4 regions of the Streptomyces sp. NPDC092370 genome follow, and region 1 is predicted to be linked to each of the others. Evidence: riboswitches for the same ligand, from Rfam matches in the RefSeq annotation. Region 1 holds a riboswitch; each other region holds the start of a gene.
The links. Region 1 has a riboswitch for cyclic di-AMP ahead of ACIQHQ_RS13590 (transglycosylase family protein). Riboswitches for the same ligand answer to the same signal wherever they lie in the genome.
Positions count from the first base shown of each region.

Region 2: another riboswitch for cyclic di-AMP. It lies ahead of ACIQHQ_RS25195 (NlpC/P60 family protein); the one in region 1 lies ahead of ACIQHQ_RS13590 (transglycosylase family protein).
Region 3: another riboswitch for cyclic di-AMP. It lies ahead of ACIQHQ_RS06960 (LysM peptidoglycan-binding domain-containing M23 family metallopeptidase); the one in region 1 lies ahead of ACIQHQ_RS13590 (transglycosylase family protein).
Region 4: another riboswitch for cyclic di-AMP. It lies ahead of ACIQHQ_RS33240 (M23 family metallopeptidase); the one in region 1 lies ahead of ACIQHQ_RS13590 (transglycosylase family protein).

Region 1 is NZ_JBIVQO010000003.1:514,096-520,962, reverse strand. Features, by position in the region: gene ACIQHQ_RS13600 (septum formation initiator family protein) at 1-404, opposite strand, end outside; gene eno (phosphopyruvate hydratase) at 507-1,787, opposite strand; gene ACIQHQ_RS13590 (transglycosylase family protein) at 2,050-2,754, opposite strand; cyclic di-AMP (ydaO/yuaA leader) riboswitch at 2,759-2,925, opposite strand; gene ACIQHQ_RS13585 (transglycosylase family protein) at 3,154-4,125, opposite strand; gene ACIQHQ_RS13580 (cytochrome P450) at 4,247-5,545, opposite strand; gene ACIQHQ_RS13575 (nucleoside triphosphate pyrophosphohydrolase) at 5,604-6,623, opposite strand; gene ACIQHQ_RS13570 (SurA N-terminal domain-containing protein) at 6,710-6,867, opposite strand, start outside.
Region 2 is NZ_JBIVQO010000008.1:342,202-349,068, forward strand. Features, by position in the region: gene ACIQHQ_RS25175 (LuxR C-terminal-related transcriptional regulator) at 1-307, shown strand, start outside; gene ACIQHQ_RS25180 (NlpC/P60 family protein) at 317-1,375, opposite strand; gene ACIQHQ_RS25185 (hypothetical protein) at 1,796-2,149, shown strand; gene ACIQHQ_RS25190 (hypothetical protein) at 2,127-3,062, opposite strand; gene ACIQHQ_RS25195 (NlpC/P60 family protein) at 3,363-4,538, opposite strand; cyclic di-AMP (ydaO/yuaA leader) riboswitch at 4,546-4,719, opposite strand; gene pcrA (DNA helicase PcrA) at 5,034-6,867, shown strand, end outside.
Region 3 is NZ_JBIVQO010000002.1:71,703-78,569, forward strand. Features, by position in the region: gene ACIQHQ_RS06940 (Glu/Leu/Phe/Val dehydrogenase dimerization domain-containing protein) at 1-556, shown strand, start outside; gene ACIQHQ_RS06945 (TetR/AcrR family transcriptional regulator) at 653-1,270, shown strand; gene ACIQHQ_RS06950 (SGNH/GDSL hydrolase family protein) at 1,342-2,127, opposite strand; gene ACIQHQ_RS06955 (DUF6250 domain-containing protein) at 2,273-2,989, opposite strand; gene ACIQHQ_RS06960 (LysM peptidoglycan-binding domain-containing M23 family metallopeptidase) at 3,192-4,121, opposite strand; cyclic di-AMP (ydaO/yuaA leader) riboswitch at 4,126-4,287, opposite strand; gene ACIQHQ_RS06965 (alpha-galactosidase) at 4,596-6,671, opposite strand; gene ACIQHQ_RS06970 (tyrosine-protein phosphatase) at 6,851-6,867, shown strand, end outside.
Region 4 is NZ_JBIVQO010000015.1:54,926-61,792, forward strand. Features, by position in the region: gene ACIQHQ_RS33225 (GNAT family N-acetyltransferase) at 1-1,025, opposite strand, end outside; gene ACIQHQ_RS33230 (HPr family phosphocarrier protein) at 1,205-1,486, shown strand; gene ACIQHQ_RS33235 (GntR family transcriptional regulator) at 1,644-2,339, opposite strand; gene ACIQHQ_RS33240 (M23 family metallopeptidase) at 2,528-3,316, opposite strand; cyclic di-AMP (ydaO/yuaA leader) riboswitch at 3,329-3,493, opposite strand; gene ACIQHQ_RS33245 (M16 family metallopeptidase) at 3,686-5,074, opposite strand; gene ACIQHQ_RS33250 (M16 family metallopeptidase) at 5,071-6,441, opposite strand; gene ACIQHQ_RS33255 (DNA topoisomerase (ATP-hydrolyzing) subunit A) at 6,783-6,867, shown strand, end outside.

The DNA.
Region 1 (6,867 bases):
AGGTCGGTGCGCGACTGCTTCGCCGCGTGCGGGTCCACGACGATGAAGCCCGTCTCCCCCGGCATGACGTAGTGCAACCGCTGCCGGATCTGCTGCTCGGCGTAGGCGTCGTCCTGCCAGCGCGCCTTCAGGTCACGCAGCCGTTCGACGCGCTCGCGGGCCTGCCGCTGTTCGCGCCGGAGGTCGTCGATCTCGGCGCGCTGCGAGACGTACTCGCGCATCGGGTAGGCCAGGGCCACGATCAGCGAGCACATCACCAGGGCGAGCAGCGCCGCCCGGCCGGTCAGGCGTGAGCGGCGGGCCTGGCGCTTGGTCTGGGAGCGGTAGACCCGGGCCGCGGTCTGCTCACCGAGCAGCCGGATCCTGGTCGCGGTGGAGAACCGGTCCCGGTCCTTCACGGCCATCTGTCCGCCTCCCGCTCCACCGTCCTACGCGCGTACGTCCCCGGACACGGTACGGGACCGAGTACGGGGACGTACGTACGACGCTGCCTCGTGTGGCCGGGGTCAGCCCTTGAAGCGCGGGAAGGCGCTGCGGCCGGCGTACACCGCGGCGTCGTCGAGGATCTCCTCGATGCGCAGCAGCTGGTTGTACTTGGCGACGCGCTCGGAGCGGGCCGGGGCACCGGTCTTGATCTGGCCGCAGTTGGTGGCGACGGCCAGGTCGGCGATGGTGACGTCCTCGGTCTCGCCGGAGCGGTGGGACATCATGCACTTGAAGCCGTTGCGCTGGGCCAGCTCGACGGCGTCCAGGGTCTCGGTCAGCGAGCCGATCTGGTTGACCTTGACCAGCAGGGCGTTGGCGGCGCCCTCCTCGATGCCGCGGGCCAGGCGCTCGGGGTTGGTGACGAACAGGTCGTCGCCGACGAGCTGGACCTTGTCACCGAGCTTGTCGGTGATGGTCTTCCAGCCCTCCCAGTCGTCCTCGAACAGCGGGTCCTCGATGGAGACGAGCGGGTACGCGTCGACGAGCTCCGCGTAGTACTCGGTCATCTCGGCCGCCGAGCGCTCCTTGCCCTCGAAGGTGTAAACGCCGTCCTTGTAGAACTCGGAGGCGGCGACGTCGAGCGCCAGGGCGATCTGCTCGCCGGGGGTGTAGCCGGCTTCCTTGACGGCCTCGAGGATGAGGTCGAGGGCCTCGCGGTTGGAGCCGAGGTTCGGGGCGAAGCCGCCCTCGTCGCCGAGGCCGGTGGCCAGGCCCTTGCTCTTCAGGACCTTCTTCAGCGTGTGGTAGACCTCGGCGCCCCAGCGCAGGGCCTCGGAGAAGGACTCCGCGCCGATCGGGGCGATCATGAACTCCTGGATGTCCACGTTGGAGTCGGCGTGCGAGCCGCCGTTCAGGATGTTCATCATCGGCACCGGCAGCAGGTGCGCGTTGGGGCCGCCCAGGTAGCGGAACAGCGGCAGGTCGCTGGCCTCGGAGGCGGCGTGGGCGACGGCGAGCGAGACGCCGAGGATGGCGTTGGCGCCGAGCGAGCCCTTGTTGTCGGTGGCGTCCAGGTCGAACATCGCCTGGTCGATCAGGCGCTGCTCGGTGGCGTCGTAGCCGACCAGCTCCGGGCCGATCTGCTCGATGACCGCGAGGACGGCCTTCTCCACACCCTTGCCGAGGTAGCGGTTCGAGTCGCCGTCGCGGAGCTCGATGGCCTCGAAGGCGCCCGTGGAGGCGCCGGACGGGACGGCGGCACGGCCGGTGCTGCCGTCGTCGAGGCCGACCTCGACCTCGACCGTGGGGTTGCCTCGGGAGTCCAGGATTTCCCGGGCTACGACGACGTCGATGGACGGCACGAGCATCTCCTTCTTCATGTGACGCGGGACGCGGGCCCCGTGGACCCGGCGAGGTGCGGGCCCGTGGTGGCTCGCGACACGAGCCTAACCGGCTCCGGGCGATCGGCCACCGGGTCGCCCACCCCATGGACAGAACCGAGAGTAAATTGTTTCCGAACGGAACAAAGCCGGTTGCCGAAAAAACCCCGCCCCGGCGCGTACGGGGGATGACGCACCGGGGCGGGGAGCACGAGGACCCTGGGCGGGTCCGGCCGGCCGCTGCTTACTTCAGGTGCAGCTGCTGGCCCGGGTAGATGAGGTTGGCGTCCTCGACGATGTCCTTGTTCAGCTGGTAGAGCTTCTCCCAGCCGCCCTTGACCTTCTCCGCCGTGGCGATCGAGCTCAGGGTGTCGCCCTTGACGACCTTGTACTCGCCGTCACCCTTCTTGACCTTCTTGCCGGTCGGGGTGGTGACGGTCTTCTTGGCGGCCGGGCGCTCGTCGGAGCGGGAGGCCGGCTGCTGCTCGGTCTGGCGGGTCTCGGTGCTCTGCTGGCTCTGCTGGCTCTGCTGCGAGGAGCTGCCGGAGTCGCTGGAGGAACCGCCGCCGGTGTAGCCGGCGCTCGACAGGCCCTTGCCGCAGACCGGCCAGGCGCCCTTGCCCTGGCCCGCGAGGACCTTCTCGGCGATCTCGATCTGCTGGGCCTTCGTGGCCTGGTCCGCGGTGGAGGCGTACTTGGTGCCGCCGTAGCCGGACCAGGTGGAGGCGGAGAACTGCAGACCGCCGTAGTAGCCGTTGCCGGTGTTGATGGACCAGTTGCCGCCGGACTCGCACTGGGCGACGGCGTCCCACTCCGAGGCGGTGGCGGCGGAGGCGTTACCGGCCGCCATCAGCGGGGCGGCGACGGCGGCACCGGTGACACCGGCGATGGCGATGGCGCGAGCGGCCTTGGACGGACGGCGGTGCGTGCCCTTACCGGAAAACAGCATGGAGAGATCCCCTCACCGACGCCTGCGAGGTGAGCTGTCGGGTTCGGGCCGGTTGAGTTGCCCGGCCGCGCCCCTCCCGGGACACGGCTTCACCCCAAGCCCTTCCGGCACAACCGGCCGGTCGGGCACTTACCTTGGGTCCCCCGCTCCTGCCTACGGCGCTTGACGCGACGACTGTTCCCGTACGGCCGCTGGCAGGATTCGGCGTTGCGGCAGCCGGGGCTCGCGGTGACGAGCAGTCACGACCGTAGACACGCGATCCACGGAATTTCAAAGACGATCAGGGCTTCTGAGATCTATCTCTCACGGGCCTTATACGGGACATTCGGTGCGAAACGTGACGTGAACTCACCCGCTTTCGGGACGACTTCGGCCCTCGTTTCCGCACTGCCCGAACGGCTACCTCTCGTCCGCTTCGACCCCTGTCGTGAGCGTCTGACCGGGGAGGATGAGGTTCGGGTCGCCACCGACGGTCTGCTCGTTCCCGTCGTAGAGGGAGTTCCATCCGCCGTCGACGTCAAGGGAGTCGGCGATGGACCAGAGGCTGTCGCCCACGCCGACGATGTAGGAGCCCTCGGACGAGCCCCGGGAGGCGTCGTCGCCGCGCGAGGCGTGGCGGCCCGAGGACGAGCCCTCGCTGCCGTTCGCGGACGCGGAGTCCTCCTCGGCACTGGGGCCTCGGTGGCGGCCGGAGCCGGTGTCCGTCAGGGCCGAAGAGTCGCCGCCCTGGCGTGAGTTGCCGGACTCGTCACCCCCGGGGGCGGCGGAGGGGGAACTGCCGGACTTCTGATCCTGCTCCCGCCCCCGCTCCTGAGGTGCGGAATCAGATGACTTGTCCGACTTAGGGGTTTCATCCTCCTGGGTCGACCGCCCGTCAGGCGACGACGAAGGGCTTGAGGAAGGCTCCGAAGAAGGGGACGGCTCGGAGCCGCCGAGCAAACCGGACGAGTCCACCTCGCCGGATGATGCGGACGAGTCGGACGCTTCCGCCCCCTTGTCCTGCGGGAGGCCGGAGAGCAGGCCGCAGGTACGCCACGCGCCGACCCCCTGGTCGGCGAGGATTCTCTCGGCCACGGATATCTGCTGGGAGCGACTGGCCAGGTCGGCGCTCGCGGCGTAGTCGAGGCCGCCGTAGTTCTCCCAGTCCTCCTGGGACAACTGCAGGCCGCCGTAGTAGCCGTTGCCGTCGTTCTGGCTCCACGCGCCGCCGGTCTCGCAGTCCGCGACCCGATCCCAGGTCGTGCCGTCGGCCGCGCTGGCACCGGAGGCCCCGAGGAGTGGGATCGCGATGGCGGAGCCGGTCACTCCGGCCGCCACGAGGAGCGCCGGAGCCTGGCGGGGGCGACGGTGCCGACCGTTCCCGGAGAGCATACGGAGACCTTTCACACGACAGCGGTGACCGACGCGTCCGGCATCCCGGCCGCGTTGATGGGTGAACGTATCGGCAGGAGATCACTTGTCACAAGTTAATGCCGCGTAGATCACGTGAAGATCACAGCTCTGATGTTTCGTCATGTTCAACCGCTGCGAACTCCACCGGCAGGGTGCGCAGCCCGCGCATGATGAGGCCGCCGCGCCACCGCAGCTCGGCCGGGTCCGCCGCGAGGCGGAGGTCCGGGAGGCGGGTGAGGAGGGTGGCGAGGGCGGTCTGGCCCTCCAGGCGGGCGAGCGGGGCGCCCAGGCAGTAGTGGATGCCGTGGCCGTAACCGAGGTGCTGGTTGTCGCGGCGGGACAGGTCCAGCACGTCCGGGTCGGCGAACCGCTCCGGGTCCCGGTCCGCGGCGGCCAGGACGACCAGGACCGGGTCGCCCGCGTCGATGTGCTGCCCGCCGAGGGTGAGGGGCTGCGTGGCGAACCGCCAGGTGGCGAGCTCGACGGGGCCGTCGTAGCGCAGGAGTTCCTCGACGCCGGTCTCCAGGAGCCCGCTCTCCCCGGCGGCGAGGGACGCCTGGAGCCGGGCGCGCTGCTCGGGGTGGGTGAGCAGGGCGTAGGTGCCGTTGCCGATCAGGTTCACGGTTGTCTCGAAACCGGCGAACAGCAGGATGAAGGCCATGGCCGCCGCCTCGTTCTCGGTGAGGTGCTCACCGTGGTCGGAGGCGCGGATGAGACCGGAGATGAGGTCCTCGCCGGGGGCGGGCTCGGCGGGCAGCGCCTCCCGCTTGCGGTGGATGAGGTCGGCGAGGTAGCCGCGCATCTTCTTCACCGACCGCGCCACGCCACCCCTGGGACCGCCCTGGTGACGGATCATCATGCCCGCCCAGTCTCGGAAGTCGTCCTGGTCCTCACGCGGGACGCCGAGCAGGTCGCAGATGGCGTAGATGGGCAGCGGGAAGGCGAACTCGTGGATCAGGTCGGCGGACCCCTTCCGCGCGAACCCGTCGATGAGGGTGTCCGTGAGCTCCTGCACCCGTGGCGCGAACTCGGCGACCCGGCGGGGCGTGAACGCCTTGGACACCAGTCGCCGCAGCCGGGTGTGGTCCGGCGGGTCGATGTTCAGCAGATGCGTCATCAGCTCGGCCTTGCGCTCCCCGGGGATTCCGGTCTTGCCCTTGGCGTGCGCCGGTTCGTCGTGATGCGCCGGGTTCTTGGAGAGCCGGTGGTCGGCGAGGGTCTGCTTGGCGTCGGCGTACCGCGTGACCAGCCAGGCCTCCACGCCGCTGGGAAGCCGCGTCTTGTGGACGGGACTGTGCTCGCGGAGCCAGGCGTAGGCGGGGTAGGGGTTGCTCGCGAACTCCCAGGTGAAGAGCTCGGGCGCGGTCGTGGGGGTGCGGGGCTGGGGCTGGTCGGTCACGCGTCGACCGTATCCGGCTTCCCGCCGCTTCCCGTCCCGCTCCCCTGCTCCCTCCCGTTCAGCCCTCGGCCTGCCTGATCGCGTCGCGGTAGGCGCGGGCCGCCGCCCTCAGGGCCGCCTCCGGGTCCACGCCCTCGGACTCGGCGCGGACGGCCAGGGCGAGGAGCTCGTAGCCGATGCCCTCGACGGGCGGGAGCGGTATGTCCAGGTTCGCTGTGCGGGCGCGGGAGGCCAGTTTGGCGGCGAGGGCCAGACCGGGCTGGCCGAGGGGAATGCCCTCCGTGACCGAGGCGCGCTGCTTCTCGACCGCCTTGGTGCGCAGCCAGTGCTCCTTGACCTCCTCGGGGGTGGTGGCCGTCGCGTCGCCGAAGACGTGCGGATGGCGGTGGATCAGCTTGGCGACGATGCCGCCGGCCACGTCGTCGATGGAGAAGGGCTCCTCCCCGTCCTCCGGGCGGCCCTCCTCGGCGATGCGGGCGTGGAAGACGACCTGGAGGAGGACGTCACCGAGCTCCTCGCGCAGTTCGTCGCGATCGCCCTCCTCGATCGCCTCGACGAGTTCGTACGCCTCCTCGATGCCGTACTTCGCCAGGCCCTCGTGGGTCTGCCGCGAGGACCAGGGGCACTCGACGCGGATGCGGTCCATGACCTGGACGAGGTCGAGGAGCCGGGCGCCCGGGAGGTCGTAGGAAGCGGGCAGCAGCTCCAGCTCGGGCATGGCGATACGGCCGGTACCGGCGAGGCGGGCCAGCCCGTCCGTCAGGACCGGTTCACCCTCGCCCGTCGCCACCACGACCACCGTGCGGCCCCCGGAGCAGGCGCCGACCAGCTCCTGGGCGGTGGGGGACGCCTCGTCGACCGGGACCCCCGCCTCGCGCAGATACGGCAGCTGCGGGTGGGCGCCGTCCGCGCACAGCACCCGGTCCGCCGCGTGCAGTGCCTGCCAGGCGGGCCAGGACAGCAGGCCGGGGGCGACGCGGTGGCTGGTGGTGAGCAGGATGATGCGGCCCGGGGCGGCGGCCGCGTCGGGAGCGGTCCGCTCGGGGCCCGGGGTGGCTGCGGGGCTGTTGGCGTTCACGGTTCGAAGCTATCCCACGTCGCCGTCAGCCCTCCAAGCCATCCACAGGGCCCCGGGAGCGGGTGCCCCGCATGCCGCCCCTGCTCCTACATGCCCTGCTGGGTCTGGGCCGTCGTGACGTCCCGGACCCACGGCGTCTTGGCGTCGGCGCGGCTGCTCTTTTGGACGTCCCACGTGCCGTAGCGGGGGTTGAGGTCGATGTTCAGGTCCTTGGAGGCCTCGGAGAGGGCCTTCCAGAACTCGG
Region 2 (6,867 bases), on a different contig from region 1:
CGTCGAGTCGATCTTCCGCGTCCAGGAGGGCGACGCCGTCTTCTCCCCGCGCCTGGCCGGGTTCGTCCTGGACGCCTTCGCCTCCACGGACGCCCCACCGGTCGACGAGGACCTGGACCGCCTCACCCAGCGCGAGCGCGAGGTGCTGCGGCTCATCGCCCGGGGATACGCCTACAAGGAGATCGCCAAGCAGCTGTTCATCTCCGTGAAGACGGTCGAGTCCCACGTCTCGGCGGTGCTGCGCAAGCTCCAGCTGTCGAACCGGCATGAGCTGACGCGCTGGGCGACGGCCCGCCGGCTGGTGTGACGCCGGTCCTCACACCACCCGCGTCGCCCCCGCGAACGGCATCTCGTCGAGCGGGGCGACGCGTACCGGCGCCGAGGGGTTCGGCGCGTGGATCATCCGCCCGTTGCCCACGTAGATGCCCACATGGCTGATGCCGGCGTAGAAGAAGACCAGGTCGCCCGGGAGGAGTTCGGAGCGGGAGACGCGGCGGCCGGCGGCGATCTGGGAGTACGTCGTGCGGGGCAGGGAGACGCCCGCGGCGCGGTACGCGGCCTGGACCAGGCCCGAGCAGTCGAAGGCGTTCGGGCCGGTGGCGCCCCACACATAGGGGCTGCCGAGCTTCTGGTAGGCGTAGGAGACGGCGGCGGACGCGCGGGAGCCGGGCGCCTGGGGCGAGGTGGAGCCGGCGGCCGCCACATTGTCCCGCGCGCCCGTCGAGCGTGAGGACCGCTCCGGCGAAACGCCGAGCCGGGAACGTTCCTGCGGGTCGAGCCGGGACAGCAGCTGCCGGGCGGAGCCCAGCTTGCCGGTGATCGTCTTCTTGTGCCGCTTCAGCTCCGTCTGCCGCGACCTCAGGGAGGTCAGCTCGATGTGGGCGGCCCCGCGCAGCTGCTCGATCTCCCGGAGCTGTCTGCGCACGCCCGCGACGGCGGCGTGCTGCCGGTTGCCGGCCCGCTCGACGAACTCGGCGTTCTGCAGGTACCGGTCGGGGTCGTCGGACAGGGCGAGCTGCATCGCGGGGTCGAGACCGCCTGCGCGGTACTGCGCGGCGGCGACCGACCCGAGGGCTTCACGTGACGAGCTGAGCCGTTCCTCCGTGCGCGCCGCCCGGTCCTGGAGGTCCCTCAGCCGCTGCCCGGCCGCTTCGGCCTTCTCCTTCGCGCCGTTGTACTTCTCGGTGGCGACCTCCGCCTGCTGGTACAGCTTGTCCACCTCGGCCTTGACCTGGCCGGGGGTGAGCTGTGGGTCGGCGTGTCCGGTCCCGTCGAAGCCCGTCGCCGTCGCCGCGCCCGCCAGGGCGATCGTGGCGGCCGTTCGGGCCTTGCTGCCACCCATTGCGCGCTGTCGGGGCTTGCGGTGCGCTGCCACCTGGAGGCCACGTCCTTTCCTCGACCGCCGGTCGGTGCGTGCGGCCGCCGGGGGGAGCGGACGGGCGGCCTGCGCGTCCGGCGACGGCCCGCACAGGGGGAGCGGACCGCCGCCGGACTTCTCGGCGGTGGTGTCCGACTGCCGCCCCTGGCCCGGGCGGCGGTGGGGAGCCGGGCACCTGGAGGGGACGCTAAGCGCCGCCGTGGCGGGCCGGTGGCAGGTGTGCGGAAGTGATTCGAGAGGACCGACGGTGACCGTATGCGACCGCGGTCCCGCCCCGAGCCCGTCTACTTCACTCAGCGTGATGACCGATGCGTCGCATCGCGGGCGAGTGACCCTGATCGGGTGCTATGGGGCGCATATATGCGTCAGTGGCCCGGTGTCGGGCGGTCTCCGAGCCCCTGATTAGGCTCCGGCCCCATGGACGTACTCATCCACCTCTTCGTCGGCCTCCACATCATCGGCATCGCCTCGCTCCTGGGCGGCTTCCTGACCCAGATGAAGGCGATGGGCGAGGGGACCGCACGCTACACCCCCGCGATGCTGCACGGCGCGCTGACGATGCTGGTCACCGGTGTGATCCTGGTGGGCCTCAACCAGGCCGACGACCAGTCCGTGAACAACGTCAAGATCGGCGTGAAGCTGGCCCTGCTGATCGTGATCCTGGGCCTGGTCTACGTGAAGCGGGACGACGAGAAGGTGGACAAGGGCCTCTTCGGCCTGGTCGGTCTGCTGACGACGGCGAACATCTTCATCGCCGTGCTCTGGACCTGATCCGGGAGCGCCGAGCGCGGGCCGAGGCGAGCGCCCAGGCCGTGCACCCGACCCAGGCGGCCACCGCGACCCACAGCAGCGCCTCTCCGGCGACGCCGAGCCAGGGGGCGTCCAGGGCGTCGGCGACGGCCAGGGCGGCCGCCGCCGTCACGACCGCGGCGAACACCGTCGACCAGCGCCGCACGTCGTACTGGTGCCGGGGCCAGAAGAGCTCGGCGAGGAACAGGGCGACGCACGCGATCAGGGCGAGCACGAGCAGCGTGACGGTCGTCGTGCGCAGGGAGTCGGTGTTCTCCTCGTTCCACAGGTACAGGTGTGCGCTGTCGGCGCTGAGGAGCTTCGCCCCGGCCAGTGAGGAGAGGGCGAGGGCGCCGGCCGCGAGCCAGTGATCGCCGCGCCCTTCCTCCACCTGCCGGGGCTGGAAGCGGAACAGTGCGAGGCAGTAGAGCGCGAGGCCCAGCCAGAACAGGACCAGGGCCGCGTGGGCGAGCCAGGCCACCGCATCCGCAGCGGCGAGCGTGGCGCCGAGCACGGCGAGGCCCTGGGTGGCCACGCAGCGCAGGAAGACCGTTCCGCGCCGCCCTGTGGCCTGCACGCCGAGCAGCGCCGCCCAGAGCAGCATGGCGAGTGCCAGCAGCGCCTCGGCGAGCGGCTGCGGACCGGTCGCGGAGAAGCCGGTGCCGAGCACGGCGGTCGTCGCCACGGTGGTGAGCGCCGCCGCCATCTCCGCCCGCCACTCGCCGTGGGCCCGCTGGGCGAGGCCCGTGGCCGCCACCAGCCAGGCCGTACAGGCCAGAGCGAGGGTGATGCGGGAGAGGACCTCGTAGCCCGCCGAGTCGAGACCGACCGACACGACACCGGTCGCCAGCGCATACGTCGCCCACCAGGTGGCAAACGGGGAGGGACCGGACATGGTGCCGATGCTAGTGCCGCGGCAGGCAACGTTCGCCCCGTCGCGACGCCCGGCACGCTCCCTTGAGCTCTGCGAGCAGGGGGCACCCCCACTCGCCGCACCGGCCGAAAACCCAAGCGCATCCCGTACGAGGACGTCCGGCCGGCACTTTCCCGAGCTCTTCGAACAGGGGGCACCCCCAGAGCACGCACCGGACGCCGCGCCTCAACGGGCAAACGTTGCCTGCCGCGGCACTGGAGGGCGTCGGACGCGCGAGGAGAGGGGCACGCGCACGTGCCCCTCACATCGCGACGAGACCGCTCAGGCCGGCCGCACCACGCTGTGGACGGCCGACTCACCGTCGTAGAAGATCGACTCCTCGCGCACGTACGTGCCGGGCTTCGGGGCGTGGATCATCATGCCGTTGCCGATGTAGATCCCGACGTGGGTGACATCGTCGTAGAAGAAGACAAGGTCGCCGGGCTGGGCCTGGGAGAGCGGGACCGTGGTGCCGGCGTCGACCTGGTCGTAGGTGGTGCGCGGCAGGTCGACGCCCGCGGCCTTCCAGGCGGCCTGGGTGAGGCCGGAGCAGTCGTAGGAACCGGGCCCGACGGCGCCCCACACGTACGGCTTGCCGATCTGGGCGCGCGCGAAGGCGAGCGCCTTGTCGGCCTTGGTGGCGTACGAGGAGTCGGCCGGGACCGTCGAGGTGGACGAACCGGAGCCCGACGGCCCCGACGACGAGCCGCCCTCCTGCTGCCGCGCGGCCTCTTCCTGTGCCTGCTGCCGCGCGGCCTGCTGCCGGGCCAGCTCGTCGGCCTTGCGCGCGGCCTCCTCCCGCTGCTCCCTCTCGATCGCCGCGAGCCGCGCCTTCTCCTCGGCGGTCAGCCTCGACATCAGCTCGCGCGCGTCCGCGAGCTTGCGCTGGACGGTGGCCTTGGCCGTCTTCAGATCGCCCTGCGACTCGGTGAGCGTCTCCAGGCTCTCGGTGGCCTCCTGACGCTTCTTCATCGTTTCGGACTGCTGCGTGACGTAGTCGTCGACCGCGACCTTCTGACGGCCCGTCATCCGGTCCATCAGCTGGGCCTGGTCGAAGTAGTCCTGCGGGGTGTCCGCGAGCAGGAACGTCGCCGTGTCCGGGGCGGCGACACCGGTGCGGTACTGGGCGGAGGCGTAGGAACCGAGCTGATCACGCGCCTCGTTGAGCTTCTGTGTGCGCTGGGCCACGTCGTCCAGGAGGGTGTCGACGCGCTTGCGCTGCTTCGCGGTCTTCTCCTTGGCCGCGTTGTACTTGTCGGTCGCCGACTCGGCCTGCCGGTACAGGTCGTCGACCTTCTTCTCGACTTCCTCCAGGCTGGGCTTGCCGTCGGCCTCGGGAGTGGCGTTGGCCGACTGGGACAGCAGGGCCACGGAGGTGAGGGCCGCCGTTGCGAGGGCGGGGGTCCGTATGCCTGCTACGCGCGTACCCGTAGGACGCGACTTGCGGTGCGACGCCAAGGGAGGCGACTCCTTCCACGTTCCGCCTACCGGGTTAGCTGTCGGGTTCGGGCGGATGGTTCGGAAGGGTTGCCCTACGGCCTTCTCCGCACAGGGAGTCGGGCCGATTCACCCCAGGTTCACGGTTGGGTCCCCGGCTCCGGCTGCCGCTGCGGCACACCGGACTCGGCGGAGGCCGCGCGGCCCGGCGACGTTCGCCGGTGGGGGTCATGCGGCCTGGTCGCACCGTAGCCAATTCGTGTGGCCCCTGTGAAGGTTGATGGGTGATATGCCCGATACATTTTCGTGACCTCCCCCATGAGCGTTGCGCACAGTGACTGATCGAGGGAGTTTGGTCATGAGTTATCCGCAATTGGATCAGGCGTAGCAGCCTGTGATCATGCCGTCATGCAGGGCGATAACGCGCCGCCGGATGGCCGACGGGAGCCCGTGCGCGCGGCGATGTTTCCAGGGCGGCGGCGGGCTGTCAGTGGGGCGCCCTAGACTCGGAGAGCGATGAGCAGCCTCTTTGACGACAACTTCCTGGCGAACCTCCAGGCCCAGCGGGGCCCCGCGGACGAGCCCTCGCCGCCACCCGAGGACGATCACGTACCGGAGTCGATTCCGGACGATCTGTTCGGCGGGAAGTTCGACCTGCCCCCGGACCGATGGGGGTCCCCCCGCTCGAGCGGAGCCGAGAGCGGGGGAGGCTACTACCGGGACGGCGCCCCCCGCCCGGTGGTGGACACCGCCACCCTCCTGGAAGGGCTGAACGACAACCAGCGCGCCGCCGTCATCCACTCCGGCTCCCCGCTGCTCATCGTGGCCGGCGCCGGCTCCGGCAAGACCCGCGTGCTCACGCACCGCATCGCCCACCTGCTCGCCGAGCGGGACGTGCACCCGGGCCAGGTCCTCGCGATCACCTTCACCAACAAGGCCGCCGGCGAGATGAAGGAGCGCGTCGAGCAGCTCGTCGGCCCGCGCGCGAACGCCATGTGGGTCATGACGTTCCACAGCGCGTGCGTGCGCATCCTGAGGCGGGAGAGCAAGAAGCTCGGCTTCACCTCGTCCTTCTCGATCTACGACGCCGCCGACTCCAAGCGTCTGATGGCCCTGGTCTGCCGCGACCTGGACCTCGACCCCAAGCGCTTCCCGCCGAAGTCCTTCAGCGCCAAGATCAGCAACCTGAAGAACGAGCTGATCGACGAGGAGGACTTCGCCGCCCAGGCCACCGACGGCTTCGAGAAGACCCTCGCCCAGGCCTACGCCATGTACCAGTCGCGGCTGCGCGAGGCGAACGCCCTCGACTTCGACGACCTGATCATGACGACGGTCAATCTGCTGCGCGCCTTCCCGGACGTCGCCGAGCACTACCGCCGACGCTTCCGCCACGTGCTGGTGGACGAGTACCAGGACACCAACCACGCCCAGTACGCCCTGGTCCGCGAGCTGGTCGGCACCTGCGAGCACCCCGTCGACGTACCCCCCGGCCCGGACGACGTGCCGCCGGCCGAGCTGTGCGTGGTGGGTGACGCCGACCAGTCGATCTACGCCTTCCGCGGCGCCACGATCCGCAACATCCTCCAGTTCGAGGAGGACTACCCGGACGCGACGACGATCCTCCTGGAGCAGAACTACCGCTCCACGCAGACCATCCTCAGTGCCGCCAACGCGGTCATCGAACGCAACGAGTCCCGCCGCCCCAAGAACCTGTGGACCAACGCGGGCGCGGGCGCCACGATCACCGGTTACGTCGCCGACACCGAGCACGACGAGGCTCAGTTCGTCGCCGACGAGATAGACCGCCTCACGGACGCCGGAGAGGCCAAGGCCGGCGATGTCGCCGTCTTCTACCGCACCAACGCCCAGTCCCGTGTCTTCGAAGAGGTCTTCATCCGCGTCGGGCTGCCCTACAAGGTCGTCGGCGGCGTCCGCTTCTACGAGCGCAAGGAGGTCCGGGACGTCCTGGCCTACCTGCGGGTGCTGGCCAACCCCGAGGACTCGGTGCCACTGCGCCGGATCCTCAATGTCCCCAAGCGGGGCATCGGCGACCGCGCCGAGGCGATGATCGACGCCCTGTCCCAGCGGGAGAAGATCAGCTTCCCGCAGGCGCTCAAGCGCGTCGACGAGGCGTTCGGCATGGCCGCACGCTCCACCAACGCCGTCAAGCGGTTCAACACACTGATGGAGGACCTCCGCACCATCGTCGAGTCCGGCGCCGGACCGGCCACGGTGCTGGAGGCCGTCCTGGAGCGCACCGGATACCTCGCCGAGCTCCAGGCCTCCACCGACCCGCAGGACGAGACCCGGATCGAGAACCTCCAGGAACTCGCCGCCGTCGCCATGGAGT
Region 3 (6,867 bases), on a different contig from region 1:
CGCGGGGCTCACGGTCGTGGCCGTGGCAGACCTCAAGGGCACGGTCGCCAACCCGGCAGGTCTCGACGTCGAGGCGCTGCTCGCCGCGAGGGACGCCCACGGCACGGTGGACCGTTCGGCGCTGCGGCCCGGTGACCGTGAACTGCCGGGGGACGCATGGCTGTCGGCGGACGTGGACGTGCTGGTGCCGGCCGCCGTGTCATATGCCATCGACGCCGGGAACCAGGAGCGCATCACGGCCCGCTGGGTCGTGGAGGCGGCCAACATGCCCGTGCGGCCGGAGGCGGAGCTCCTGCTGGCCGCGCGTGGGGTGACCGTGCTGCCGGACGTCGTGGTCAACTCGGGGACGAACGCCTGGTGGTGGTGGACGCTGTTCGGGGACATCGGCGCCGACGCCGAGGAGGCGTTCGCGTACACCCGCCGGTCGATGCAGGCCCTGGTCGAGCGGATGCTGGCCCGCGCCCGGGCCGACGGGACGACACCGTGGGCCGCGGCCCACGCGATCGCGGCGGACCGGCTGCCGCTGATCGCGGAACGGTTCGGCTGGTACCGGTGAGGACGCCGTCGTGCTCGCGGTGACCGCCGCGGGCCTGGGCCGGACAGGCCGAAACGCCCCGCCGAGGGGCCGCACGCGCATGGGTAGGGTGACCGCGTGACCAGAGTCCGGTTGAGTGTGGCTCAGCGGCGCGGGGATCTGCTGCGGGCCGCCATCGAGCAGATCGAGGCGAGGGGTGTGGCGGCGGTCAGGATCGCCGACGTGGCCTCCGCGCTCGGCGTGAGCAACGCGCTGGTCCTCTATCACTTCTCCACGAAGGAGCAGTTGGTCGCCGCCGCGTTCCGGCACGCGGCGGAGGGCGACCTCGCGCATCTGCGCAAGCTGCTCGGCCGCCGTTCGCCGGCGCTGCGCCGGCTGCGGTCGGCCGTACGGTGGTACGCCCCGACCGGGCAGGCCAAGGGCTGGCGGCTGTGGATCGAGGGCTGGGCGGCGGCGCTGCGCGACCCCGTGCTGCGGGAGGTCGCCCAGGACCTCGACCGGCAGTGGAAGGCGGCCCTCTCCGAGGTCATCGCGGAGGGTGTCGCCGCCGGCGAGTTCCGCTGCCCGGACCCGCAGGGCACGGCCCTCCGCCTCACCGCTCTCCTCGACGGCCTCGCCGTGCAACTGACGTCCTATGCCGGCGCGGTACCGCGAGCACGGGCCCAGGAGTGGGTGCAGGAGGCACTGGCCCGCGAGTTGGGGCTGGTGGAGGACGAACGGCTGACGCCCTCGTAGCCGGTGCCTTCGCGCGTGCGGGCCGCGCCGGTGTTCCACCCGGCACGGCCCGCACGCGCGGTGAACCGCTCCTACGCCACCGCCGCGATCCGCGTCCTGATGTCGTCCGGCGACAGCGCCCCCTTGGCCGTCACATGGTCGCCCGACGACTCCCCGCGCAACCGGCGCCCGATCCACGGCACCAGGAAATCGCGCGCCCAGGCGACGTTGTCCCGCCGCACGTCGAGAACGCCGCGCGGGGGCAGCGGAGGCCACGCCTGCTCGGGGTCGGCCGGCACGTCGAGGCCGAGCACCTGGCCCGCACGGAGCGCCACGCGCGTGTGCCCCTCGGGCGACAGGTGCAGCCGGTCGGCGTCCCAGGCCCTGCGGTCCTGCACACTGCGCAGGGACCACAGGTCGAGCACCGGGCAGCCGTACCGGTCGGCGATGGCCCGGACGTGTCCGTTGTAGGTGGCGATCTTGCCGCGCAGGTGCTTGAGCACGGGCACGCCACGGGTGTCGAACCCGGTCGTCACCATGACCGTGCCGGACACCGCGGTGAGCTGGACCAGGGCCCGCTCGAAGCGCTCGGCGACCTCGTCGGGGTCGGTGCCGGGCCGGATGATGTCGTTGCCCCCGGCGCAGAACGAGACGAGGTCCGGGGCCATGGCGATGGCCCGCGGAACCTGGTCCGCCACGATCTGGTCGAGGAGCTTTCCGCGTACGGCGAGATTGGTGTACTGGAAGTCGCCTTCGGGCCTGCGGTCGGCGAGCAGGACGGCGAACCGATCGGCCCAGCCGACGAACGCCCCGTCGGGGCCGGGATCACCCACGCCCTCGGTGAAGCTGTCCCCCACCGCTACGTACGACCCGATCACTGCTCTGCTGTCACTCTTCGAATCGTCTGCCACAGCAGTCCATGATTCACCTTCGAATGTGACCTACGCGACCGTAGGAAAGAGTTGACTGGCGGTGAGATAAGCCACTCCTCAAGGGTTCGCCAACTCCGGAATACACTGCTTGTCAGGGATGTTTCGGGGTGAGCCGCCAGACCCGGAATCCGCTGATACGGAAATGGCTCCAGACGGTCCGGAAGGCGAAGTGCCCGCTCGTGTACGGCTGCGGGTCGGTGTAACCGAAGACGGGTCGTCCGTTGTTCCACCATTGGACCGTGGAGCCATCGGAGACGATCCGGACCCGGTTCGGCTCGCCCGGCACCAGCAGCGGCTCCGTGTAGTCGAAGACCAGGGGGCGGACACCGGGTTGACCGACGTAACGGCGCAGCCGGGTCGTGGTGTTGTGGTTGGCGCCGTAGCCCGCGTAGTACGTCGTCAGGTGGTCGTACTCGTCGAGAGCCCCGGCGCGCGGTGTCGCGAAGAGATCGTCCGGGGAGCGGACGTCGGTCGCGTTCCAGAAGTTGTTGAGGTCCGAGACCCGGTCGTTCACCCCGCCCGCGGAGACCGGGGTCGCGGTGTATTCGAGCACGTACGGCCCTTCGAGCCGCTGTCTGAACCACACAGTCGCGCCGCTCGGCACGTCGATCTCCAGGGTGCCGCGGGAGGCGAAGACGGTGCCGCCGTCCTGGAGTTCGGTCACCCACTGCCCGAGACCGTGACAGAAGTCGTCGCGGGCGACGAGGCGGCGACGACGGGACGCGGCCCGCGCGCCGGCCGTCGGGGCGAGGGCCGCCAGGGCGGCTCCGGCGGCCAGGGCTCCGAACGCTCTGCGGGTGGTCGACACGGGACACAGCTCCTGGGGATCCACCGGGAAGACCGGGGAAAGCGCTTGCACACCGGACGGGATCACTCTGCCCCAACTCCCGTCGCCTGTCGATCCCTTGTCGCCCCTCGGGGGTGGTCGGCGAGCGCATACGCCGAAGGCCGGACCCGGGGATCGGGGTCCGGCCTTCGGTCGCGTGTCAGGCAGGTGGTCGTGCGGCCGGTCAGCCGACGGAGACGCCGTGCGAGCGCAGGAAGGCGACCGGGTCCACGTCCGAGCCGTAGTCCGGCGTGGTGCGGATCTCGAAGTGCAGGTGCGGTCCGGTCACGTTGCCGGTGGCGCCCGACAGGCCGACCTGCTGCCCGGCGGTCACGGTCTGGCCGGCCGAGACGGAGAGCTGGGACAGGTGGGCGTACTGGGCGTAGTAGCCGTCGGCGAGCTTGATGACGACCTGGTTGCCGTAGGCGCCGCCCCAGCCGGCGGAGACGACGGTGCCCGCGCCGACGGCCTTGAGGGAGGTGCCGGTCGGGACGACGAAGTCGACACCGGTGTGGTAGCCGCTGGACCACATGCTGCCGGACATGCGGTACGGGGTGCTGACGGTGGCACCGGCCACCGGGAGGGTGAAGCCACTGGAGTTGCTCTCGGCGGCGGGCTTGGCGGCGGCGGGCTTGGCGGCGGCCGGCTTCGCGGCGGTCTCCGCCTTCGGGGCCGACTCGGCGGCGGACGGCTTGGGGGCCGAGGCCTTCGGCGCGGACGGGGCCGAGACCTTCGGCGCACTCGCCGCCTTCTTGCCGATCGACAGCTTCAGGCCCGGGTGGATCAGCGACGGGTCGGAGCCGACGGCGTCACGGTTGTCCGCGTAGAGCTTCTTCCAGCCGCCGCTGACGTTCTGATCGTCGGCGATCTTCGCGAGGTAGTCGCCGGCCCTCACGGTGTACGTGCGGGCACCGGTGGCCTTTTCGGCGGCCTTCTTGTCGGCGGCCGGAGCCGACTGGACGGCCTTTTCCGGAGCCGACTGCGGGGTGGCGGCGTGGGCGCCGGCGGCCCCCATGAGCGGCAGGGCGAGAGCGGCCCCGCCCGTTCCGGCGACGGCGATGGAGCGGGTGAAACGCTGGGTCTTGGGACGGCGGTGCTTACCCTTCGCGGGCATGACGAATTCCTCTCCGTCGCCTGCGAGGTGAGCTGTCGGGTGCGGGCTGGAGATGCCCGGTCGCGCCGAGGTGCGACTTAACCCCAAGCCGTTCCGGGAACCGGAACAGGCGTCTTACCTGTGGGTCCCCCGCTCCTGCCGTACGTCGGGTCAGTGTGTGGGGCTCCGGGCGGCGGCAGGATTAGGCGTCCGTCCGGATGGGTGTGGAACGTAAGCGACCAAGACGCAATGGGACAAGCTTGCGGTTGCCCGTGACGGTGTTTGTCTCGACGCGCTGACGCAAGTGCCGTCACCGAGCGTGGATTACCGATCTCCCGCTTTCCTCAATGGCCCTTGCTGTTGTGGGAATTACGTGAACATGGCGACAACACATCGTCACGAATATGACGATGGTCACGCACCCCGACCTCATCCCCTTTACGATCGGGGCACGTTACCCCTTAGCGGACGGAACTCTCTATCCGGACAGAACGTCTACTTGCGCTCAAGGCGGACGACAGTGGCGTCGAAATCTCCGCTCAGGCCGACCCGCAGTCCGTGATGCAGCAGTACGGCCCCTCGGTAAACTTCGCCCGTTTCGAGGCATTCGTACACTGCTGTCGGGTCGAGGCCACGCAGCCGCAGCGCCGGTACCGGCTCACCGTAGTGCTGCGCCTGGAGCCAGGCGAGGACGACGGTCTCCTCACCGAGGACGTACTGCACGGCGCTCAGCCCGCCCTCCGGGGGCCGCAGCCGGTACAGGTCGCCGCGCTGCACCACGGGCCGGATCTCCTTGTAGAGCCCCACCCACCGCCCCGCCTCGGCGAGCTCCTCCGGTGTCCACTTCGTGAGGTCGCCGCCGACCCCGAGCACCCCGGCCATGGCGCTGACGAACCGGAACCGCAGGGAACTGGCCCGGTGGTTGAGCATGGCGTTCGGACTGTCGGTGACCCAGGCGGCCATGACCCGGGCCGGATGGAGCTGACTGAAGCCGTGCTGGATGGCGAGCCGGTCGAGGGGGTCGGTGTTGTCGGAGGTCCACACCTGGTCCGTACGGCTCAGCACGCCGAGGTCGATCCGGCCACCGCCGCCAGAGCAGGACTCGAAGGCCACGCCGGGGTGGGCGGCCCGCAGCCGGTCCAGCAGGGCGTACAGGCCGTGCACGTGGTCGACCCACAGCCGCTGCGGGTAGGGGTCGCCCGGCCACCCTGCGTCGGTGAAGCAGCGGTTGAAGTCCCACTTCACGTAGTCGACCGGCGCGCCGGAGAGGAGCCCGTCGAGCTGCTCCCACAGGTACTCCCGGACGTCCTCGCGAGCCAGATTGAGGACGAGCTGATTGCGGAACTCCGTCCGCTTCCGTCCTGGTTGGTACTGCACCCACTCGGGGTGCGCCCGGTACAGCTCGCTGTCCGGGTTGACCATCTCGGGCTCGACCCAGATGCCGAACCGCATGCCGAGGCCGTGCACGTGGTCGGCGAGCGGCTTCAGCCCGCCCGGGAAGCGGTCGGGGTTGGGGGTCCAGTCGCCGAGCCCGGCCCGGTCGCTGGTGCGCGCCCCGAACCAGCCGTCGTCGACCACGAACAGCTCGACGCCCAGGGCGGCGGCCCGCTCGGCGAGCGCCCGCTGCTGCTCCTCGGAGATGTCGAACTCGGTGGCCTCCCAGGAATTGAACAGCACCGGCCGGTCCTGCTCGGCGTCCGGGATCACATGCGCCCGCTGATAGGCGTGCCAGGCGCGGCTCGCCCCGCCGAAGCCACCGTCGCTCCAGAGCCCGGCGAAGACAGGGGTCGTGTACGACTCCCCCGTGCCGAGCATCAGCAGGCCGGAGTCGTCGTGGCCGGCCCCGCCGGTGATCTGCACGCGGGCGTCGGGGAGCTGGGCCACGGTGATGCGCCAGGAGCCGGACCAGCCGAGGGCGCAGCCGTAGACCTCGCCGTGCTCCTCGGTGGCGTCGGTGTCGAGGGCGACCCAGGGCAGGTGCTGGTGGGAGGTGTGGCCGCGGCGGCTGCCGATGACCTTCTCCCCGTGAGTCAGGCGAGAGCGCGTCAGCCGGGACTCGGCACCCCAGCGGCCGTGCAGCTGCGACAGCCGCCAGGCCTCCCGGTCGGGCAGGGTCCAGGTCGCGGAGTCGGCGCGCAGCAGCTCGACGGCCGGTCCCCGGTTGTCCACGGTCACCCAGCGCTCGACGACGTCCGCCCCGGAGCGCACCCGGTAGTGCAGCGTGACGGCCAGGTCACCGTCGCGGAACCGGAGCCGCAGCTCGTCGTCCTGCGTGTCGTGCCCCTCGAAGACCCACTCGGTGCCGCGCCGCTCGGCCGTGCGCACGGACAAGGCGGGTCGGACGAAACGCGGACCCCCCTCGACGGGGTACTCCTCGCGCCCGTCGAGCGGGGACTCGAAGGGCCGGTAGTCCGGCAGCGGCCGCACCGCGAGCGCCTCGGCATCGGCGAGGCCGATTCGGGGGCCCCAGTGCAGGTGCAGCAGCTCGTCCCGGTCGGTGACATGGACGGCGTAGCTGCTGGCCGGCCCGGAGAGCACCCACGTACGACCGTCTTCGGAAATGTCCAGCATCATGCCCTCACAGATTCGAACAAGCCCGACCAGGTCCGACCAGGCGGCAACATCATCGAGGGCCGCGGGGGCTCCGGGCAACGCCTGTGGACAACTCATTGCCCCAGGCAGGCATGTCGTATCGTCGAGTGACGCCCGTCGACGAGCCGCGCCGGCGGCGCCGAAGGGGAGGAGCCCTCGTGACACAGCAGGTCCC
Region 4 (6,867 bases), on a different contig from region 1:
ATGATGCCGAAGGCGTTCGGGCCGATGATCCGCATCCCGTGGGTACGCGCCTGCCGTACGAGTGCGCGCTGGCGTTCGCGCCCCTCGGGGCCGCTCTCCGCGTACCCGGCGGAGACGACGACCAGCCCCTGCACGCCGTGTTCACCGCACTCGGTGACGACCTCGGGGACGTGCTCGGCCGGTACGGCGACGACGGCGAGGTCGACCGGGCCGTCGATGTCCCGCACCGAGCGGTGGGCCGGCACCCCGTCGATCTCCTTCTGCCCCTCCGGGAGGGCCTTGTTCACCGCGTAGAGGCGTCCGCCGTACCCGGCGTCGCGGATGTTGCCGAGGACGCTGCGGCCCACGCCGCCCGGCGTGCGCCCGGCGCCGATGACGGCGACCGAGCCGGGGGCGAGCAGCCGCTGCACGGAGCGCGCCTCGGCGCGGTGCTCGCGCGCGTACTGCACGGCGAGGGAGCGGTCGGTGGGTTCGAGGTCGAACTCCAGACGGACGACGCCGTCCTCGAAGCTGCGCTTCTGGGTGTAGCCGGCGTCCGTGAACACCTTGATCATCTTGTTGTTCGCGGGCAGCACCTCGGCGGCGAAGCGGCGGATGCCGCGCTCGCGGGCGACGGCGGCGATGTGCTCGAGCAGGGCGGAGGCGACTCCGCGGCCCTGGTGGGCGTCCTGCACGAGGAAGGCGACCTCGGCCTCGTCAGCGGGTGCGGACGCGGGCGTTCCGTCAGCGCCGATGCGGTCGTAGCGTACGGTGGCGATGAACTCGCCGCCGACCGTGGCCGCGAGTCCCACCCGGTCCACAAAGTCGTGGTGCGTGAAGCGGTGGACGTCCTTGGCGGACAGGCGAGGGTACGGCGCGAAGAAGCGGTAGTACTTCGACTCGTCGGAGACCTGCTCGTAGAAGCTGACCAGGCGATCGGCGTCATCGACGGTGATGGGCCGGATGCGCGCGGTACCCCCGTCGCGCAGCACCACGTCGGCTTCCCAGTGGGCGGGATACTCGTGCCGGTCCGGCGAGGTCTGCATGGGCCCCAGAGTACGGCTAGCGTCCGACAGCGGCGCGAGGCAGTCTGTGGAGGGCGTCAGTCGGGTCGAGGCCGCGATCCGACGGCACCCCGGGACGGTCCTGGAGGACCGCTTCCGGCACAGCTTCACGGTATGGGAAACTGGTCTAGACAACCCTGAAAAGCGAAGGGCAGCAACACATGGCTGAGCGCCGCGTCAACGTCGGCTGGGCCGAGGGTCTCCACGCCCGTCCCGCCTCCATCTTCGTCCGAGCCGCCACGGCCGCAGGCGTCCCGGTGACGATCGCCAAGGCAGACGGCAAGCCCGTCAACGCGGCCTCGATGCTGGCCGTCCTGGGTCTCGGCGCCCAGGGTGGCGAGGAGATCGTCCTCGCCTCCGACGCCGAGGGCGCGGACGCCGCCCTTGACCGGCTGGCCAAGCTGGTCTCCGAGGGTCTCGAAGAGCTTCCCGAGACCGTCTGATTTCCCGGGCGCCCTATCGGGCGTACAGCGAAGGGCTCGTCCGAATTCACCGGGCGGGCCCTTCGCCATTCCCGGACCTCCGGCAGGAATTCTCGAATCAGGGCAGCTTGAATAGGCCCCGTCGAATTAGCCGCTCTCTTTGTATACGGCTGTCGTGTTAATGCCGCAGGCTCGACGTGTTTACGGGATGTTGCGAGTTCCTCACACGCTCGGCGCGCTCCCCGGCGGAGACGAGGCGCAGGCGGTGGGCGCCCGTCGCGCGCTCGGTGTGCAGCGCCGTGACCGCCCGCGCGCGCTCGGCGTCCCCACGCGCCACCGCGTCCACGATCGCGCCGTGCTCGGTCCAGGACTCCACGGGGCTGAGCGGCGCCTCCACCGCGTACATCCATGCGATCTTGTGGCGGAGCTGGGTGAGCATCGAGGTCAGCGCGGGACTGCCGGAGGCCTGGGCGAGCGTCTCGTGAAACCAGCCGCCCAGGGAGCGCAGGTCGTCGCTGGTGCCCCGGCGGGCCCGCTCCTGGCCCAGCCGGACCAGCCCGCGCAGGACCTTCAGATGCGCCTCGGTGCGGCGCTGGGCGGCCCGGGCCGCGCCGAGCGGTTCCAGCAACATGCGCATCTCCAGCAGGTCGGCGGCCTCCTGCTCGGTGGGCTCGGCCACGCACGCGCCCGCGTGCCGACGGGTCACCACGAAGCCCTCGGCCTCCAGGGTGCGCAGCGCCTCGCGGACGGGGACCCGCGAGACGCCGTAGCGGCGCGCGAGGAGTTCTTCGGTGAGCCGGCTGCCGCGCGCGTGGACACCCGCGACGATGTCGTCCCGGATGGCCGTGCACACCGAGTGCGCGGGAATACGCATGCCCGACCTCCGCTTAATCCCCGTGAAACGCCGGCGACCGGCGCGTGTTCCGTGACTCTATTGCAATGAGCCGGAATTTCCGACGGCAGGCGGGAATCCATGGATATTTTTTGGACAGCCCGCCGCCGTGAACGCCGAAAGCCCCGGCTCGGGGAGCCGGGGCTTCGGGGACGGCGACGAGGTGTCGGTCAGACGTTCACGCCGTGCGAGCGGAGGTAGGCGACCGGGTCGATGTCCGAGCCGTACTCCGGGCTCGTGCGGGCCTCGAAGTGCAGGTGCGGGCCGGTGACGTTGCCGGTCGCGCCGGACAGGCCGATCTGCTGGCCGGGGGTGACCTGCTGGCCCACCGAGACGCCGATGGAGGACAGGTGGCCGTACTGGGTGTACGTCCCGTCGGTCATCTTGATCACGATCTGGTTGCCGTAGGAGCCGCCCCAGCCGGCCTCGACGACGGTGCCCGCGCCGACCGCGTGGACGGAGGTGCCGGTGGCGGCATGGAAGTCGACACCGGTGTGGCTGCCGGAGGACCACAGGCCGCTGCTGGTCTTGTAGCCGGTGGAGACGTACGAGCCGGAGATCGGGGACACGTAGGTGTTGAGACGCTTGCGCTCGGCCTCGCGGGCGGCGCGTTCCTTGGCCTCACGGGCCTTCTCGGCCGCTTCCTTGGCCTTCTTGGCGGCCTCCGCGGCCCGCTCGCGGGCGGCCTCCTCGGCCTTCTGCTTGGCGGCGGCCTCGTCGGCGGCCTGCTGCTGCGCGATGGCCTGGGCGTCGATCTGCTGGGCCACGGTGTCGCCCATGGTGACGACCGGGGTGAGGCCCGTCTGCTCGGCGGTGGGCTCGGTGGCGAAGGCCGCGGGGGCCGCCACGGTGCCGATCACGCCGGTGGTGGCGAGGGCCGCGACGCCCGCCGCGCGGGCGGTGCCGCGCTGGATCCTGCTGGGACGACGGTGCTTGCCGGCGGCGCGAGTGAACGCCATGGAATGGCTGGTCCTTTCCTTCCCTCTCGCCTACCGGGTTAGCTGACGGGTTCGGAGCAGGAAGGTCTCCTACGGACTCCCTCGCGACTCGCGCGGGCGCCCGATTCACCCCAGGGACTGCGATGGGTCCCCGGCTCCCCTGGCTCGCGCCGTACGGGGACTCGGCGATGACTGTCCGGTGCCGCGGGTGCGGCGCACTGCCTGACGAACAGCCCGGATGACGCTAAACGGCGCCACTTTCAATTCCCAAACGAATCCCGGTGTTTGTAGCGCATCCCACAGGGCAGACGGGCAACCTCCGTATCAATTCGGGCATAAAGGGGCCCTGGCGCCTTGGAAGGCGGCCAGGGCCCCTGCGCGCGCGTGCCGCTACTCGGCGGCGACGACGGTGACTTCGCCGATGCCGAGGGCCTCCACCGGCGCCTTGATCTGCGTCGCGTCACCGACGAGGACCGTCACCAGACGGTCCACCGGGAACGCGCTCACGGCCGCCGCCGTGGCCTCCACGGTGCCCGTGGCGGCGAGCTGCCGGTACAAGGTGGCCTGGTAGTCGTCGGGCAGGTGCTGCTCGACCTGGTCGGCCAGCGTGCTCGCGACCGCCGCCGCCGTCTCGTACTTCAGCGGCGCCACGCCGACCAGGTTCTGCACGGCGACGTCCCGCTCGGCGTCGGTCAGACCTTCGGCGGCGAGGGTGCGCAGCACCGTCCAGAGGTCCTCCAGGGCGGGGCCGGTGTTGGGTGTGTCCACGGAACCGCTGATGGCGAGCATCGCGGCACCCGTGCCGTCCGGGGCGGACCTGAGGACCTGGCCGAACGCCCGCACGCCGTAGGTGTAGCCCTTCTCCTCGCGCAGGACGCGGTCCAGGCGGGAGGTGAGGGTACCGCCGAGGCAGTAGGTGCCGAGCACCTGCGCGGGCCACACGCGGTCGTGCCGGTCCGGGCCGATCCGGCCGATCAGCAGCTGCGTCTGGACGGCACCCGGGCGGTCCACGATGACGACCCGGCCTGTGTCGTCGGCGGTCACCGGCGGCACGGGGCGCGGCTCGGCCGAGGAGCCCGTCCAGGCGCCCAGGGTGTCCCCGAGCAAGGCGTCGAGGTCGATGCCGGTGAGGTCGCCGACCACCACCGCGGTGGCCGTGGCGGGGCGGACGTGCTTCTCGTAGAAGCCGCGTACGGCCGCGGAATCGATCGTGGCGACCGTCTCCTCGGTGCCCTGCCGGGGCCGCGACATTCGCGAGCCCGCCGGGAACAGCTCCTTGGAGAGTTCCTTGGCGGCGCGGCGGGAGGGGTTGGCCAGCTCGTGGGGGATCTCGTCGAGGCGGTTGCGGACCAGCCGCTCCACCTCGCTGTCGGCGAACGCGGGCGCCCTGAGGGCGTCGGCGATCAGGCCCAGCCCCTTGGCGAGCCGGGAGGCCGGCACCTCCAGGCTGAGCCGGACGCCGGGGTGGTCGGCATGCGCGTCGAGGGTGGCGCCGGCGCGCTCCAGCTCGGCGGCGAACTCCTCGGCGGAGTGCTTGTCGGTGCCCTCGGAGAAGGCCCGGGCCATGATCGTGGCCACACCGTCGAGGCCGGACGGCTCGGCGTCCAGGGGGGCGTCCAGCAGCACCTCCACGGCGACGACCTGCTGGCCGGGGCGGTGACAGCGCAGCACCGTCAGGCCGTTGTCGAGCGTGCCCCGCTCGGGTGCCGGGAAGGCCCAGGGCCGGGCCTCGCCCGCCTGCGGCCGGGGGTGGAAGTCCATCGTGGCGAGCTCGGTCACTTGGCCGCCTCCTCGTTCTCGTCGGTGGCCGCGGCTGCGGTGTCCTCGGCGTCGTCGGTCTCGTCGGCGACGGGCTCGTAGACGAGCACCGCGCGGTTGTCGGGCCGCAGGCGGGCCTTGGCGACCTCCTGGACCTCCTCCGCCGTGATCTCCAGCACGCGATGGACGCCGGTCAGGGCGAGCTGCGGGTCGCCGAACAGCACGGCGTACCGGCACAGTTCGTCGGCTCGGCCCGCGACCGTGCCGAGCCGGTCCAGCCATTCGCGCTCCAGCTGGGCCTGGGCGCGCTCCATCTCCTCGGCGGTGGGGCCCTCCTCGGCGAACCGGGCGAGCTCCTCGTCGATGGCGGTCTCGATGACCGGAACCTCCACGTCACCGGACGTCTTCACGTCCAGCCACCCCAGGGAGGGCGCCCCGGCGAGCCGCAGCAGGCCGAAGCCGGCCGCCACGGCCGTACGGTCGCGCCGCACGAGCCGGTTGTAGAGGCGGGAGGACTCACCGCCGCCGAGGACGGTGAGGGCGAGGTCGGCAGCGTCACACGCGCGCGTGCCGTCGTGCGGCAGCCGGTAGGCGGCCATCAGCGCGCGCGCCGGGACCTCCTCCTCGACGACCTCGCGCAGCTGCTCGCCGATGGTCTCCGGCAGCGACCCGTCGCGCGGGGCGGGCTTGCCGTCGTGACCGGGGATGGAGCCGAAGTACTTCTCGACCCAGGCGAGGGTCTGCTCCGGGTCGATGTCGCCGACGACGGAGAGCACGGCGTTGTTCGGCGCGTAGTAGGTGCGGAAGAACGCGCGCGCGTCCTCCAGGGTCGCCGCGTCCAGGTCGGCCATCGAGCCGATCGGGGTGTGGTGGTAGGGGTGGCCCTCCGGGTAGGCGAGGGCGGTCAGCTTCTCGAAGGCCGTGCCGTAGGGAACGTTGTCGTAGCGCTGGCGGCGCTCGTTCTTGACGACGTCCCGCTGGTTCTCCATCGACTCGTCGTCGAGCGCGGCCAGCAGGGAGCCCATGCGGTCGGCCTCCAGCCACAGCGCGAGTTCCAGCTGGTGGGCGGGCATGGTCTCGAAGTAGTTGGTCCGCTCGAAGCTGGTCGTGCCGTTCAGCGAGCCGCCCGCGCCCTGGACCAGCTCGAAGTGGCCGTTGCCCTTGACCTGGGCGGACCCCTGGAACATCAAGTGCTCGAAAAGGTGAGCCAGGCCGGTACGCCCCTTGACTTCGTGGCGTGAGCCGACGTCGTACCAGAGGCACACCGCCGCGACCGGGGTCAGGTGATCCTCGGAGAGCACCACGCGCAGGCCGTTGGCCAGGCGGTGCTCGGTCGCTGTCAGGCCTCCGGAGCCTGCCTGGGCTGTGGCCGTGTGACCCATGGGCATGTACGTCCCTTCGATCGAAGAGCGGTTGTTCAGACCGCGGATTCCTGCCGGTCCTGCCACTGTATGCAAGCGCGCGAAGCCCTGGTGAAGTTCCCGGCGGCGACCTGGGGCCGGACAGCGCGAGAGGCGTCCTGGACCGGCCCCTGGTCCCGGTTGTCAGTGCGGCGGTCCACAATGGTCGGCGTCAGATCCGGATCGCAGCAGCATGAGCGAGCCGCAGGGGCGGCCGGTGACGAGAGGGCGAGCGCGCGCAGGCCCGACGGGCTGAGTACGGTCGACGTCGCGTCACCGACATGAACGCCCCATAGGCGAGCGACCAGTAACAGGAGGAGCCGGCAGCGATGGCCCGCCGCAGCACGAAGACCCCGCCGCCCGACGACTCGTACGAGGAGCGGATCCTCGACATCGACGTCGTCGACGAGATGC